Regions from separate parts of the Kluyvera sp. genome, predicted to be linked through region 2. Evidence: predicted binding sites of a transcription regulator. Region 2 holds the regulator's gene; each other region holds the start of a gene.
The links. Region 2 encodes Fur, which represses iron uptake genes when iron is present. Its sites were predicted from a motif close to ATAATAATGAGAACNACTATCAA; they were not measured.
Positions count from the first base shown of each region.

Region 1: a site for Fur is predicted at 2,096-2,118, ahead of feoA (ferrous iron transporter A). Genes of this name have one in related genera too.
Region 3: a site for Fur is predicted at 2,193-2,215, ahead of ACW14G_RS17520 (Nramp family divalent metal transporter). Genes of this name have one in related genera too.

Region 1 is NZ_CBDKZX010000014.1:4,911-9,190, reverse strand. Features, by position in the region: gene ACW14G_RS08005 (Tex family protein) at 1-1,806, shown strand, start outside; gene feoA (ferrous iron transporter A) at 2,224-2,448, shown strand; gene feoB (Fe(2+) transporter permease subunit FeoB) at 2,480-4,280, shown strand, end outside.
Region 2 is NZ_CBDKZX010000027.1:16,871-21,150, forward strand. Features, by position in the region: gene chiP (chitoporin ChiP) at 1-1,006, shown strand, start outside; gene chiQ (ChiQ/YbfN family lipoprotein) at 1,057-1,392, shown strand; gene fur (ferric iron uptake transcriptional regulator) at 1,514-1,966, opposite strand; gene fldA (flavodoxin FldA) at 2,259-2,789, opposite strand; gene ybfE (LexA regulated protein) at 2,941-3,234, opposite strand; gene ybfF (esterase) at 3,364-4,128, opposite strand.
Region 3 is NZ_CBDKZX010000063.1:16,764-21,043, reverse strand. Features, by position in the region: gene ACW14G_RS17530 (sensor domain-containing phosphodiesterase) at 1-683, shown strand, start outside; gene nupC (nucleoside permease NupC) at 718-1,920, opposite strand; gene ACW14G_RS17520 (Nramp family divalent metal transporter) at 2,256-3,491, shown strand; gene ACW14G_RS17515 (BglG family transcription antiterminator) at 3,582-4,280, shown strand, end outside.

The DNA of each region.
Region 1 (4,280 bases), on a different contig from region 2:
CTGGCGAAAGTGCGCGACTACCTGTGGAAGAACGCCCACCTGGTGGCCAAAGTGGTCAGCGGTAAGGAAGAAGAAGGCGCGAAGTTCCGCGACTACTTCGACCATCACGAACCGATTTCAACCACCCCTTCCCACCGCGCGCTGGCGATGTTCCGCGGGCGCAACGAAGGTATTCTGCAACTCTCGCTCAACGCCGATCCGCAGTTCGACGAGCCGCCGAAAGAGAGCCACTGCGAACAGATTATTATCGACCACCTCGGCCTGCGCCTGAACAACGCCCCGGCGGATAGCTGGCGCAAAGGCGTGGTGAGCTGGACCTGGCGCATCAAAGTGCTGATGCACCTCGAAACCGAACTGATGGGCACCGTGCGCGAACGCGCGGAAGATGAAGCCATCAACGTCTTCGCCCGTAACCTGCACGATCTGCTGATGGCTGCACCAGCCGGTCTGCGCGCCACCATGGGCCTCGACCCTGGTCTGCGTACCGGCGTGAAGGTGGCGGTGGTGGACGGCACCGGCAAGCTGGTGGCGACGGATACCATCTACCCGCACACCGGGCAGGCGGCGAAAGCGGCGGTCGCCGTGGCGGCGCTGTGCGAAAAACACAACGTGGAGCTGGTGGCGATCGGCAACGGTACCGCCTCACGCGAAACCGAGCGTTTCTTCCTCGATGTGCAGAAACAGTTCCCGCAAGTCACCGCGCAGAAGGTGATCGTCAGCGAAGCAGGCGCGTCGGTGTATTCCGCTTCCGAACTGGCGGCGCAGGAATTCCCGGATCTCGACGTTTCCCTGCGCGGCGCGGTGTCTATCGCCCGTCGTCTGCAGGACCCACTGGCCGAGCTGGTGAAAATCGACCCGAAATCCATCGGGGTGGGCCAGTACCAGCATGACGTCAGCCAGACGCAGCTGGCGCGTAAGCTGGATGCGGTCGTCGAGGACTGCGTGAACGCCGTCGGCGTGGACTTGAACACCGCCTCCGTGCCGCTGCTGACCCGCGTCGCGGGCCTGACGCGCATGATGGCGCAGAACATCGTCGCCTGGCGCGATGAGAATGGCCAGTTCCAGAACCGCCAGCAGTTGCTGAAGGTAAGTCGTCTGGGGCCGAAAGCGTTCGAGCAGTGCGCGGGCTTCCTGCGCATCAACCACGGCGATAACCCGCTGGACGCTTCCACCGTGCACCCGGAAGCCTACCCGGTGGTTGAACGCATTCTGGCGGCCACCCAGCAGGCGCTGAAAGATCTGATGGGCAACAGCAGTGAACTTCGCGGCCTGAAAGCCTCTGAGTTTACCGACGAACGTTTTGGCGTACCGACCGTCACCGACATCATCAAAGAGCTGGAAAAACCGGGCCGCGACCCGCGTCCGGAATTTAAAACCGCGAAGTTCGCCGATGGCGTCGAAACCATGAACGACCTGCTGCCGGGAATGATCCTCGAAGGCGCGGTGACCAACGTCACCAACTTTGGCGCCTTTGTCGATATCGGCGTGCACCAGGACGGCCTGGTGCATATCTCCTCGCTGGCGGATAAATTCGTCGAAGATCCACACACCGTGGTGAAAGCAGGCGATATCGTCAAAGTGAAGGTGCTGGAGGTCGATTTGCAGCGTAAACGTATCGCCCTGACTATGCGTCTGGATGAGCAGCCGGGTGAAACCAACGCCCGTCGTGGCGGCGGTAATGACCGTCCGCAGAACAGCGGACGTCCAGCGGCGAAAGCGGCCAAGCCGCGCGGCCGCGAAGCTCAGCCTGCCGGTAACAGCGCCATGATGGACGCTTTAGCCGCAGCAATGGGTAAAAAACGCTAATCGATAAACGCCTTATCCAGACTGCATGGGGGATAAGGCGTTTTACATCACCAGCCGTGACGCATTCGCTTCGCGCCTTATCTCGCCCTCAGTAATTAATATTTTCGCGCAACTTTTAATAATAAACCGCATCACGTTTTATTTTATTAACCAATGAAACCTTAATTAAACATTAAGCGATGTAAATATCGGTTAATTGATTTATCGCTACAATGCGTTGCTTGAGTAATATCAAAAAAAGTGCAAATAGTGCGCAAAACTCCCACCAACCGCATATTATGTATTGATGATAAAAACCATTCTCATTATCATCATTTGCAGTGGATTTTATTCTTTATTCGTTGACGATGCCCTTGCCGCCATCAGGCCGCACGCGGGCACTCCCTCGTCCAGCTAGCGATAAAACAAGTAGGTTCTATGCAATTTACACCGGATACTGCGTGGAAGATTGTTGGTTTCTCCCGCGAAATTAGCCCAGCCTATCGGCAGAAACTCCTCTCATTGGGCATGCTGCCTGGCTCATCATTCCATGTCGTTCGCGTTGCGCCCTTGGGTGACCCCATTCATATTGAAACCCGTCGCGTAAGCCTGGTATTGCGTAAAAAAGATCTCGCGCTAATCGAATTAGAACCTGTCGCGTAATGACTTCAGCCCGGTAATAAGAGTCTGAAAAATGAAAAAATTAACCATCGGTCTAATTGGTAATCCTAATTCCGGCAAGACAACCTTATTCAATCAGCTGACCGGCGCGCGCCAGCGCGTAGGCAACTGGGCGGGTGTGACGGTTGAACGTAAAGAAGGCTCTTTCGCCACCACCGATCATCAGGTCACCCTTGTCGACCTGCCGGGCACCTACTCGCTGACCACTATCTCGTCACAAACGTCGCTGGATGAACAAATCGCCTGCCACTACATTCTCAGCGGCGATGCCGACCTGCTGATTAACGTGGTCGACGCCTCCAACCTGGAACGTAACCTGTATTTGACGCTGCAATTACTCGAGCTGGGCATTCCGTGCGTGGTCGCGCTGAACATGCTGGATATCGCCGAGAAGCAGCAGATTCGCATCGATGTCGACGCCCTTTCCGCTCGTCTCGGCTGCCCGGTGGTACCGCTGGTATCGACCCGCGCCCGCGGCATTGAAGCGCTGAAAATGGCGATTGATCGCCACAAGGGCAATCAGCCGCTGGAGCTGGTGCACTACCCGCAGCCGCTGCTGCGTGAAGCCGATAATCTGGCCAAAGAGATGGCGCAGGACATTCCGGAGCGCCAGCGCCATTGGCTGGGTATGCAGATGCTGGAAGGCGACATCTACAGCCGCGCCTACGCTGGCGATGCGGCGCATAAGCTGGACGTTTCGCTGGCGCACCTGAGCGAAGAGCTGGACGATCCCGCTTTGCATATCGCCGACGCTCGCTACCAGAGCATCGCCGCTATCTGCGACGCCGTCAGCAATACGCTGACCGCCGAACCAAGCCGTTTTACCGCCGCGCTGGATAAAATCGTCCTCAACCGCGTGCTGGGGCTGCCGGTCTTTCTGTTCGTGATGTACCTGATGTTCCTGCTGGCGATTAACATCGGCGGTGCCTTACAGCCCATCTTCGACGGCGGCTCGGTAGCGCTCTTTATTCATGGTATTCAGTGGATTGGCTACACCCTGCACTTCCCGGACTGGCTGACCGTATTCCTGGCGCAGGGGCTCGGCGGCGGTATCAACACCGTTCTGCCGCTGGTGCCGCAAATCGGCATGATGTACCTGTTCCTCTCGTTCCTTGAAGACTCCGGCTATATGGCCCGCGCCGCCTTCGTCATGGACCGCCTGATGCAGGCGCTTGGTCTGCCGGGGAAATCCTTTGTGCCGCTGATCGTCGGCTTCGGCTGTAACGTGCCGTCGGTGATGGGCGCCCGTACGTTGGATGCCCCGCGTGAACGCCTGATGACCATTATGATGGCACCGTTTATGTCCTGCGGCGCGCGTCTGGCTATCTTCGCGGTCTTCGCCGCGGCCTTCTTCGGCCAGGGCGGCGCGCTGGTGGTCTTCTCGCTCTATGTGTTGGGGATCGTTATCGCCATCCTCACCGGCCTGATGCTCAAATACACCATCATGCGTGGCGAAGCCTCGCCGTTCGTCATGGAACTGCCGGTCTACCACGTACCGCACATCAAAAGCCTGTTCATCCAGACCTGGCAGCGCCTGAAAGGCTTCGTGCTGCGCGCCGGTAAAGTTATCGTGATCGTCAGTATTTTCCTGAGCGCACTGAACAGCTTCTCGTTCAGCGGCAAGATCGTCGACAACATTAACGACTCGGCGCTGGCCTCTGTCAGCCGCGCGATTACGCCGGTGTTTAAACCGATTGGCGTGCATGAAGATAACTGGCAAGCCACCGTCGGCCTGTTTACCGGGGCGATGGCGAAAGAAGTGGTGGTGGGGACGCTGAACACCCTCTACACCGCTGAAGACATCCAGAACGAAG
Region 2 (4,280 bases):
TAAAGCGGCAGCTAAATTTAAACTTGGCCCAACCTGGGCGCGTGCGGGTTACATTCAACCAACCGGTCAAACCCTGCTGGCACCGCACTGGAGCTTTATGCCGGGTACTTACCAGGGCGCTGAAGCCGGGGCAAACTTTGACTACGGCGACAATGGCGCGCTGAGCTTCTCCTACATGTGGACCAATGAGTACAAGGCGCCATGGCATCTGGAGATGGATAACTTCTATCAGAATGATAAGAAGACCAAAGTTGATTACCTGCACTCTATCGGTGCGAAATACGATTTTAAAAATGACCTGGTGCTGGAAGCGGCATTCGGTCAGGCGGAAGGTTATGTCGACCAGTACTTCGCCAAAGCAAGCTACAAATTTGATATCCCTGGCGGCCCGCTGACCACCAGCTACCAGTTCTATGGTACCCGTGACAAAGTGAGCGATCACGGCGTGAACGACATTTACGACGGCACCGCGTGGCTGCAGGCGTTAACATTTGGCTATAAGCTGAACGAGGTGTTCGACTTCCGTCTGGAAGGGACCTGGGTTAAGGCTGACGGTCAGCAGGGCTACTTCCTGCAGCGTATGACCCCGACCTACGCGTCATCTAACGGTCGTCTGGATATCTGGTGGGATAACCGCTCTGACTTCAACGCCAACGGCGAAAAAGCGGTCTTCTTCGGTGGTATGTATGACCTGAAGAACTGGAATCTTCCTGGCTGGGCAGTGGGTGCATCCTACGTCTATGCATGGGATGCGAAACCAGCGACCTGGCAGATGAACCCGGATGCCTACTACAACAAAAACAATACGATCAGAGAATCTGCATACAGCCTGGATGCCATGTATACCGTACAGGAAGGCCGCGCGAAGGGTACCCTCTTCAAACTGCACTTCACTCAGTACGACAACCACTCCGACATCCCAAGCTGGGGCGGTGGTTACGGCAACATCTTCCAGGATGAGCGTGACGTGAAATTCATGGTTATCGCACCGTTCACTATTTTCTGATGCATGATGCGGCAGGGGGAAGCCTCTGCCGCCGCTAAGAGGCTCATCGTATGAAAAAACTGATTATTGTTGCCCTGATGGCCGCTGGCCTTACCGCTTGCGCTCAGCCATCCACGCCGAAAGAAGACAGTAAGCTGAAGGATGCCTACAGCGCGTGCATTAACACCGCTGAAGGCAATCCGGACAAAATCCAGGCCTGCCAGAGCGTGCTGAACGTGCTGAAAAAAGAGAAACAGCATGAACAGTTTGCTAATCAGGAATCCGTACGCGTGCTGGATTATCAGCAGTGTATTCAGGCAACCCGTACCGGTAACGACCAGGCCGTAAAAGCCAAATGCGAAAAGATGTGGCAGGAAATTCGCAGCAATAACACCGTGAAGCCATAAGATAAGGCGAATGCTAATAACTGAAAAAACCGCTGCTTGCAGCGGTTTTTTTATGGCTGAATGCGAACGAAGGGCAAAAAAAACCAACGCATGGCGCTGGTTTTTTTAACGAGGGCGGGAGTTACTTCTCTACACCATCGTGAGCATGTTCATCTTCACGGCAGTCGCCTTCAGCGCAGTGGCCATAAAGATAAAGGCTGTGGTTGGTCAGACGAATTCCGTGTTTGGCGGCAATTTCACGCTGGCGAGCTTCGATAGATTCGTCGCTGAACTCGATCACTTTGCCACAGTCGAGGCAAATCAGGTGATCGTGGTGATGCTGCTGGGTCAGTTCGAAAACGGATTTGCCGCCTTCAAAATTATGACGGGTCACGATGCCCGCGTCATCAAACTGGTTCAGGACACGATAAACCGTGGCCAGGCCAATTTCTTCACCCATGTCGATCAGGCGTTTGTATAAGTCTTCCGCACTGACATGGTGGTTATCCGGTTCCTGAAGAACTTCCAGAATCTTTAACCGTGGAAGTGTGACTTTCAGGCCAGCCTTCTTTAATGCGGTATTATTGTCAGTCATGCGGAATCTGTCCTGTTGCTAAACGATTAACTTCCATCAGCGAAAGTATCACAGAGAATTCACCCGTTTTAATGCGTCTCATTATAGAATGACCCTGGATAAATGAAAACAGCAAGGCTTGGGTAAACTAAGCTTTCAAAAACGAGGCGTCACCGACAAACAGAGCGATGAACCTACGCTAAATCAGAAGATATTGTACAGGTATGCGCTGAAAAGTTAAAAAAATGTAGCTATTATTTTGATTGCTTTTACCTATTAATGAGGCGCGATTTGTTATCGCGCCTCAATATCATCAGGCGTTTTTGATTTCGTCGAGGTGCAGCTCTTCAGCAACCTGCTTAACCCATTTTTCAACGCGTTCAGCGGTCAGCTCCGGCTGGCGGTCTTCGTCAATCGCCAGACCCACGAAGTGGTCGTCATCGGCCAGGCCTTTCGACGCTTCGAAGTGGTAGCCTGCGGTTGGCCAGTGACCAACGATGGTCGCGCCGTTTGGCTCGATGATGTCGCGAATCGTACCCAGCGCATCGCAGAAGTACTCCGCGTAGTCTTCCTGATCGCCACAGCCGAAGAGGGCGACCAGCTTACCGTTGAAGTCAACTTCTTCCAGAGACGGGAAGAAATCGTCCCAGTCGCACTGTGCTTCACCGTAGTACCAGGTTGGGATACCCAGCAGCAGGATATCGTAGCCTGCCAGGTCTTCTTTGCTGCTCTTGGCAATGTCGTGAACGTCAGCGACATCTTTACCAAGCTGTTTTTGAATCATTTTTGCGATATTTTCGGTGTTCCCGGTGTCGCTACCGAAGAAGATGCCAACGATTGCCATGAGTAAAATAACCTCTTGAAACTTAATGATATGGTGGTGGCTTATTGCCCACAGATAAGGGCAATCATAGCAGAACAGAGAAGCGGGCGGAAACAGCTATCGTGCCGTACTGCACACTCTGCTACATGAAAGTGCGTTCTGGGGGGATATTTCAGACTTTCCCTTGCCCGTGCAGCAGCGCCAGTTGGCTCATCAGCATCTCTTCGATGAGTTCGCTGCGGCTCATGTCACGGGCTGCCGCCAGTTCGTTGAGCGCATCAACGGCGTCGCTGTTCAGCTTTAACTCGACGCGCTTAAGCCCACGAACTTTGTCGCGTTTGAGCTGATTGCGCTTATTAATGCGGAGCTGTTCGTCACGCGAAAGCGGATTGGTTTTGGGTCTTCCCGGCCGACGCTCATTTGCGAACAAATCTAATGTCGTACGGTCCGTTTGTTCTTTTGCCATGGTTCTGAGTGACTTCGGGGAAACAAGCTACCGGACGGTGCCCGGTGCAGACAGCGCGCAATCATACAACAGTGGAACCCGCACGCCAACGACCACGGCCATTCTGGCGCGCGGTCGATGCATTTTTAATCACTCAGCGAGGTAACGGCGAATGGCGCGCAGCACGGCGTCCGGTTTTTCGGCGTGAACCCAGTGACCCGCCCCGGCAATCACGTGCGCTCTCGCCTGCGGGAACTGCGCCAGCAGATCGTCACGATAGGCTTCGGTGACATACGGTGAGTTGCCGCCGGGAATAAACAGCGCAGGGTGTTCCCAGGCCGGAATGGTTTCCCAGCCGACGATATGGGGATATTGCTCCCACAGCACCGGCACGTTAAAGCGCCAGGCGCCGTCAACAAACGACTTCAGCAGAAACTGAATCACGCCTTCTTCATGCAGATACTCGCGCATCACCGTGGCTGCCTGCTGGCGCGTGGAGACGCCCGCGCTGGTGACGGCGTTAATGGCGGCAAAAATTTCATCATGACGACGCACGTGGTAATCCACCGGCGCAATGTCGATTGCCACCAGGCGGTCGATGCGCTCCGGGGCCAGCGCGGTCAGCGCCATCACCGCTTTTCCGCCCATTGAATGGCCGATGAATGTCGCTTTCTCAATCTGGTTGGCGTCGAGAGTATCGAGCAAATCCTGCGCCATGGCCGGATAGCTCATATCGTCGGAACGCGGCGACAGACCGTGGTTACGCATGTCGACCTGAATGACATCGTGATCGGCAAGCAGGTCGCGGGCGAGAATGCCGAGGTTATCCAGGCTGCCGAACAGACCGTGGACCAGGACGATGGGGGAATTATTGTGCAGGTTTTGTGCAGTTTGCGCTCGGAAATTCAATTTCATAGCAAAGTTCTTTTTTTCGCATTGTCGGGTTAGGGTATCATGTTGAACATTCTAACGCTCAGGGGCAAGTGAGGAACTCATCCGAATTTTGCCGTGCCCCTGGTTTGGCGCTACCCGCTGTTGGGTTTTGACTTTATAATCCCAATAAACTG
Region 3 (4,280 bases), on a different contig from region 2:
ACGCCCAGTCGATCAGAAAGCCTTCCGGCGAAGGTTACTACGAGATACTAAGCCGCCTCGTTGACGCTGACGGTATGGTGACGCCGGATAAATTCATCCCGGTCCTTGCGCAGTTCAACCTTAGCAAGCGCTTTGACATGCAGGTACTGGAGTATCTGTTCAGCTCGCTGGATGAGCTTCCCGATAAGAATTTCTCGGTGAATCTGATGCCGTACACCTTGATGCAAAAGGGGAGCGCCGCCGAGATTATCGCGCTGTTCCGCCGTTATCACGTCGATGTTAAACGCATTATTATCGAGATTACCGAAGAGCAGGCTTTTTCCAACTCTGACGTCAGCGTTGCCAATATCCAGCAGTTGCGTCAGTTTGGCTGCCTGATTGCGATTGATGACTTCGGTACCGGCTACGCAAACTATGAGCGCCTGAAGCGTCTGGAAGCCGACATTATCAAGATAGATGGCTGCTTCGTACGTGATGTTTTAAACAACCCGATGGATGCGATGATTATTCGCTCTATCTGCGAGATGGCGAAGCTGCGGAATTTGTCCGTGGTGGCAGAATATGTCGAGACGGAAGAACAGCAACAGCTGCTGGAACGCCTTGGCGTGCACTATATGCAGGGCTACCTGATCGATAAACCGCGTCCGCTCTGGCAGCTTGAGAACAAAAAAAAGGACCTGTAACAACGTTACAGGTCCTGATGTTAGCGACGGTGAATTACAGAACCAGCGCGGCGATAGACGCAGACAGCACGCTCACCAGCGTAGAACCGTAAACCAGCTTCAGACCGAAGCGAGAAACCACGTTGCCCTGTTCTTCGTTCAGACCTTTAATCGCACCGGCGATGATGCCGATGGAAGAGAAGTTGGCGAAGGAGACCAGGAACACGGAGATGATGCCGACCGCGCGCGGAGAGAGCTCAGCGGCGATTTTCTGCAGGTCCATCATGGCGACGAATTCATTGGAAACCAGTTTGGTTGCCATGATGCTGCCCACCTGCAGGGATTCACTTGCCGGTACACCCATGATCCATGCAACCGGATAGAAGATGTAGCCCAGAATGCCCTGGAAGGAGATGCTGTAGCCAAACCAGCCGGTTACGGTGGCGAACAGGGCGTTCAGCGCGGCGATCAGGGCGATAAAGCCGATCAGCATCGCAGCAACGATAATTGCCACTTTGAAACCTGCCAGAATGTATTCACCCAGCATTTCGAAGAAGCTTTGACCTTCGTGCAGGTTAGACATCTGAATGTTTTCTTCGCTGGCATCAACGCGGTACGGGTTGATCAGCGACAGGACGATAAAGGTGCTGAACATGTTCAGTACCAGCGCCGCGACAACGTACTTCGGCTCCAGCATGGTCATGTAGGCGCCAACGATAGACATAGACACGGTAGACATCGCCGTCGCCGCCATGGTGTACATGCGGTTACGGGACATTTTACCAAGGATGTCTTTATAGGCGATGAAGTTTTCAGACTGACCCAGAATCAGGGAGCTGACGGCGTTGAAAGACTCCAGTTTGCCCATGCCGTTGATTTTCGACAGCACGGTACCAATCGCACGAATGACGATAGGCAGTACGCGGATGTGCTGCAGGATACCGATCAGCGCAGAGATAAACACGATAGGGCACAGTACTTTCAGGAAGAAGAAGGCCAGACCTTTATCGTTCATGCTACCGAAGACAAAGTTGGTCCCTTCGTTGGCGAAACCGAGAAGTTTTTCGAACATCTCGGAGAAGCCTTTCACAAAGCCCAGACCAATATCGGAGTTCAGGAAGAACCAGGCCAACAGCACTTCAATGACCAGTAGCTGGATAACATAACGAATGCGGATCTGTTTGCGGTTAGAACTGACCAGCAAGGCCAGGATCGCCACCACAACGAGCGCGAGAATAAAATGCAAGACGCGGTCCATATTTGCTCCAAACATGAGACGGGTTAAATTTTCGTGCACATTCTATGTAACATGGTTAAATAAAACGAGATCTGTCTCTCACTATATTCAGAACCTGTGAGCAAACTCAAAATTAGTGATCAAGCATGCATTTTTGTTATGTTGAGTAAATGTATGAAAAGTTTCCACGTTGTACTACTCTCTTCTTAAGCGTATACCAAACCTTCCCAACCTCCAGTCTGGCTATTGGTTCCGGCTATCAGAATAATCATTATCACCTTGCTTAAATGAACTTGATAATCATTCTCATTCTGTTAGCCTAAAACATAGCAAAGGCTATGTTTTTGAGGCAGAGAATGACAAACAGTCGCATTGAAACTAACAGCTGTCGTACCGCACGCCGCATGCGGCTGGCGCTGATGGGGCCGGCATTTATTGCTGCGATCGGCTATATCGATCCGGGCAACTTTGCGACCAACATTCAGGCGGGCGCCAGCTTTGGCTACCAGTTGCTGTGGGTGGTGGTATGGGCAAACCTGATGGCGATGCTGATTCAGGTGCTTTCAGCGAAGCTGGGCATTGCTACCGGAAAAAACCTCGCGGAGCAGATTCGCGACCATTACCCACGACCGGTGGTCTGGTTCTACTGGGTGCAGGCGGAAATTATCGCCATGGCGACCGATCTGGCCGAGTTTATCGGTGCGGCGATCGGCTTTAAGCTGATCCTGGGCATTTCGCTGTTACAGGGCGCGGTGCTGACCGGGATTGCCACCTTTTTGATTCTGATGCTTCAGCGTCGCGGGCAAAAACCGTTGGAAAAAGTCATCGGCGGCCTGCTGCTGTTCGTGGCGGCAGCGTATATCGTCGAGCTGATATTCTCTCAGCCCGAACTGGCGCCGCTGACCAAAGGTATGCTGTTACCGTCGTTACCCAATGGTGAAGCGGTTTATCTGGCTGCGGGGGTGCTGGGGGCAACCATCATGCCGCACGTTATTTATCTTCATTCATCGCTGACCCAGCATCTGCACGGCGGTAGCGCTAAAGAGCGCTATCAGGCCACCCGCTGGGACGTCGCTATCGCCATGACCATCGCCGGCTTCGTTAACCTGGCGATGATGGCGACAGCCGCTGCGGCCTTCCATTTTCACGGGCATACCGGCATTACCGATCTCGATCAGGCTTACCTGACGCTTGAACCGCTGCTCAGCCATGCGGCGGCGACGATCTTTGGCCTCAGCCTGATTGCCGCCGGCCTGTCTTCTACGGTGGTTGGTACGCTGGCCGGTCAGGTGGTGATGCAGGGCTTTATTCGTTTCCATATTCCACTGTGGTTCCGCCGCGCGGTCACCATGCTGCCGTCGTTTATCGTCATTCTGATGGGGCTGGACCCAACGCGTATTCTGGTGATGAGCCAGGTGCTGCTGAGCTTTGGTATTGCGCTGGCGTTGGTTCCGCTGCTGATTTTCACCAGCGACCGCAAGCTAATGGGCGAACTGGTCAACACGCGGTGGATTAAACGCATCGGCTGGGCAATTGTCGCGGTGGTGGTGGCATTGAACGGCTGGCTGCTGCTGGGAACGCTGCTGAGTTAATTGCCTGATTACCGTGACCCGCGACAGGTCACGGTTTCTTTACCGTTTATTCGCTATGCTGCATTTTGCGTTTAACAGCAGCGATCCTTCATGAACTCTTTTGATCTCTCTTTTCTCAAATACCTTCAGGATAACAGCCCGCTCGCGGTTGATAGCGCGGTGCTGCGCTTTGGCAAAACGCTTTCCACCCTGAAGCGAACGATGAAAGAGCTTAACGAACTGCTGCCGGACGAAGCGCATCTCCACCAGGATAATGCATTTATTACGACCGGTATCACCTACAGTGATTACATCCAGTTTTTGCAGCGCGTGCGTTTCAACCGTTATCTCACGACCGGTGAAGAGCGCGTTCAGGATCTGTTTGTTGCGCTCTGTCTGCACGATGTGGTCAATAAAAATGAGTACTATAAAAAGTTCTATGTCAGCGCTGGGACGGTGAAAAACGATAACCCGCTCATGCTCAACCGGGTGCAGGAAAGTGGGTTAACGCTGCTGAGCATACCGAGAAAGGGTTCGCAACTGGTGGGTGATGAATTCAGTTTGCGTCTGGCAGCCTGTATGTCGATTCTGAAAACCGTCGAGATTGGTACTGGTCATCAACTGATTGCGCATCAGGCCAACGAGCCTATCAATCGTTCCATAGCTGAGCAGTTTCTTTATGAGTGCGCACAGGAGATCGGCCAGGCGGCTGCCTGTTATGAAAAGGTCATCAGCCCGGTGATTCACCTTGGCTACAATGGGCGGAAATATCTGCTGGTCTATCTCAGCCTGGCGCTACAGCGCATTCGG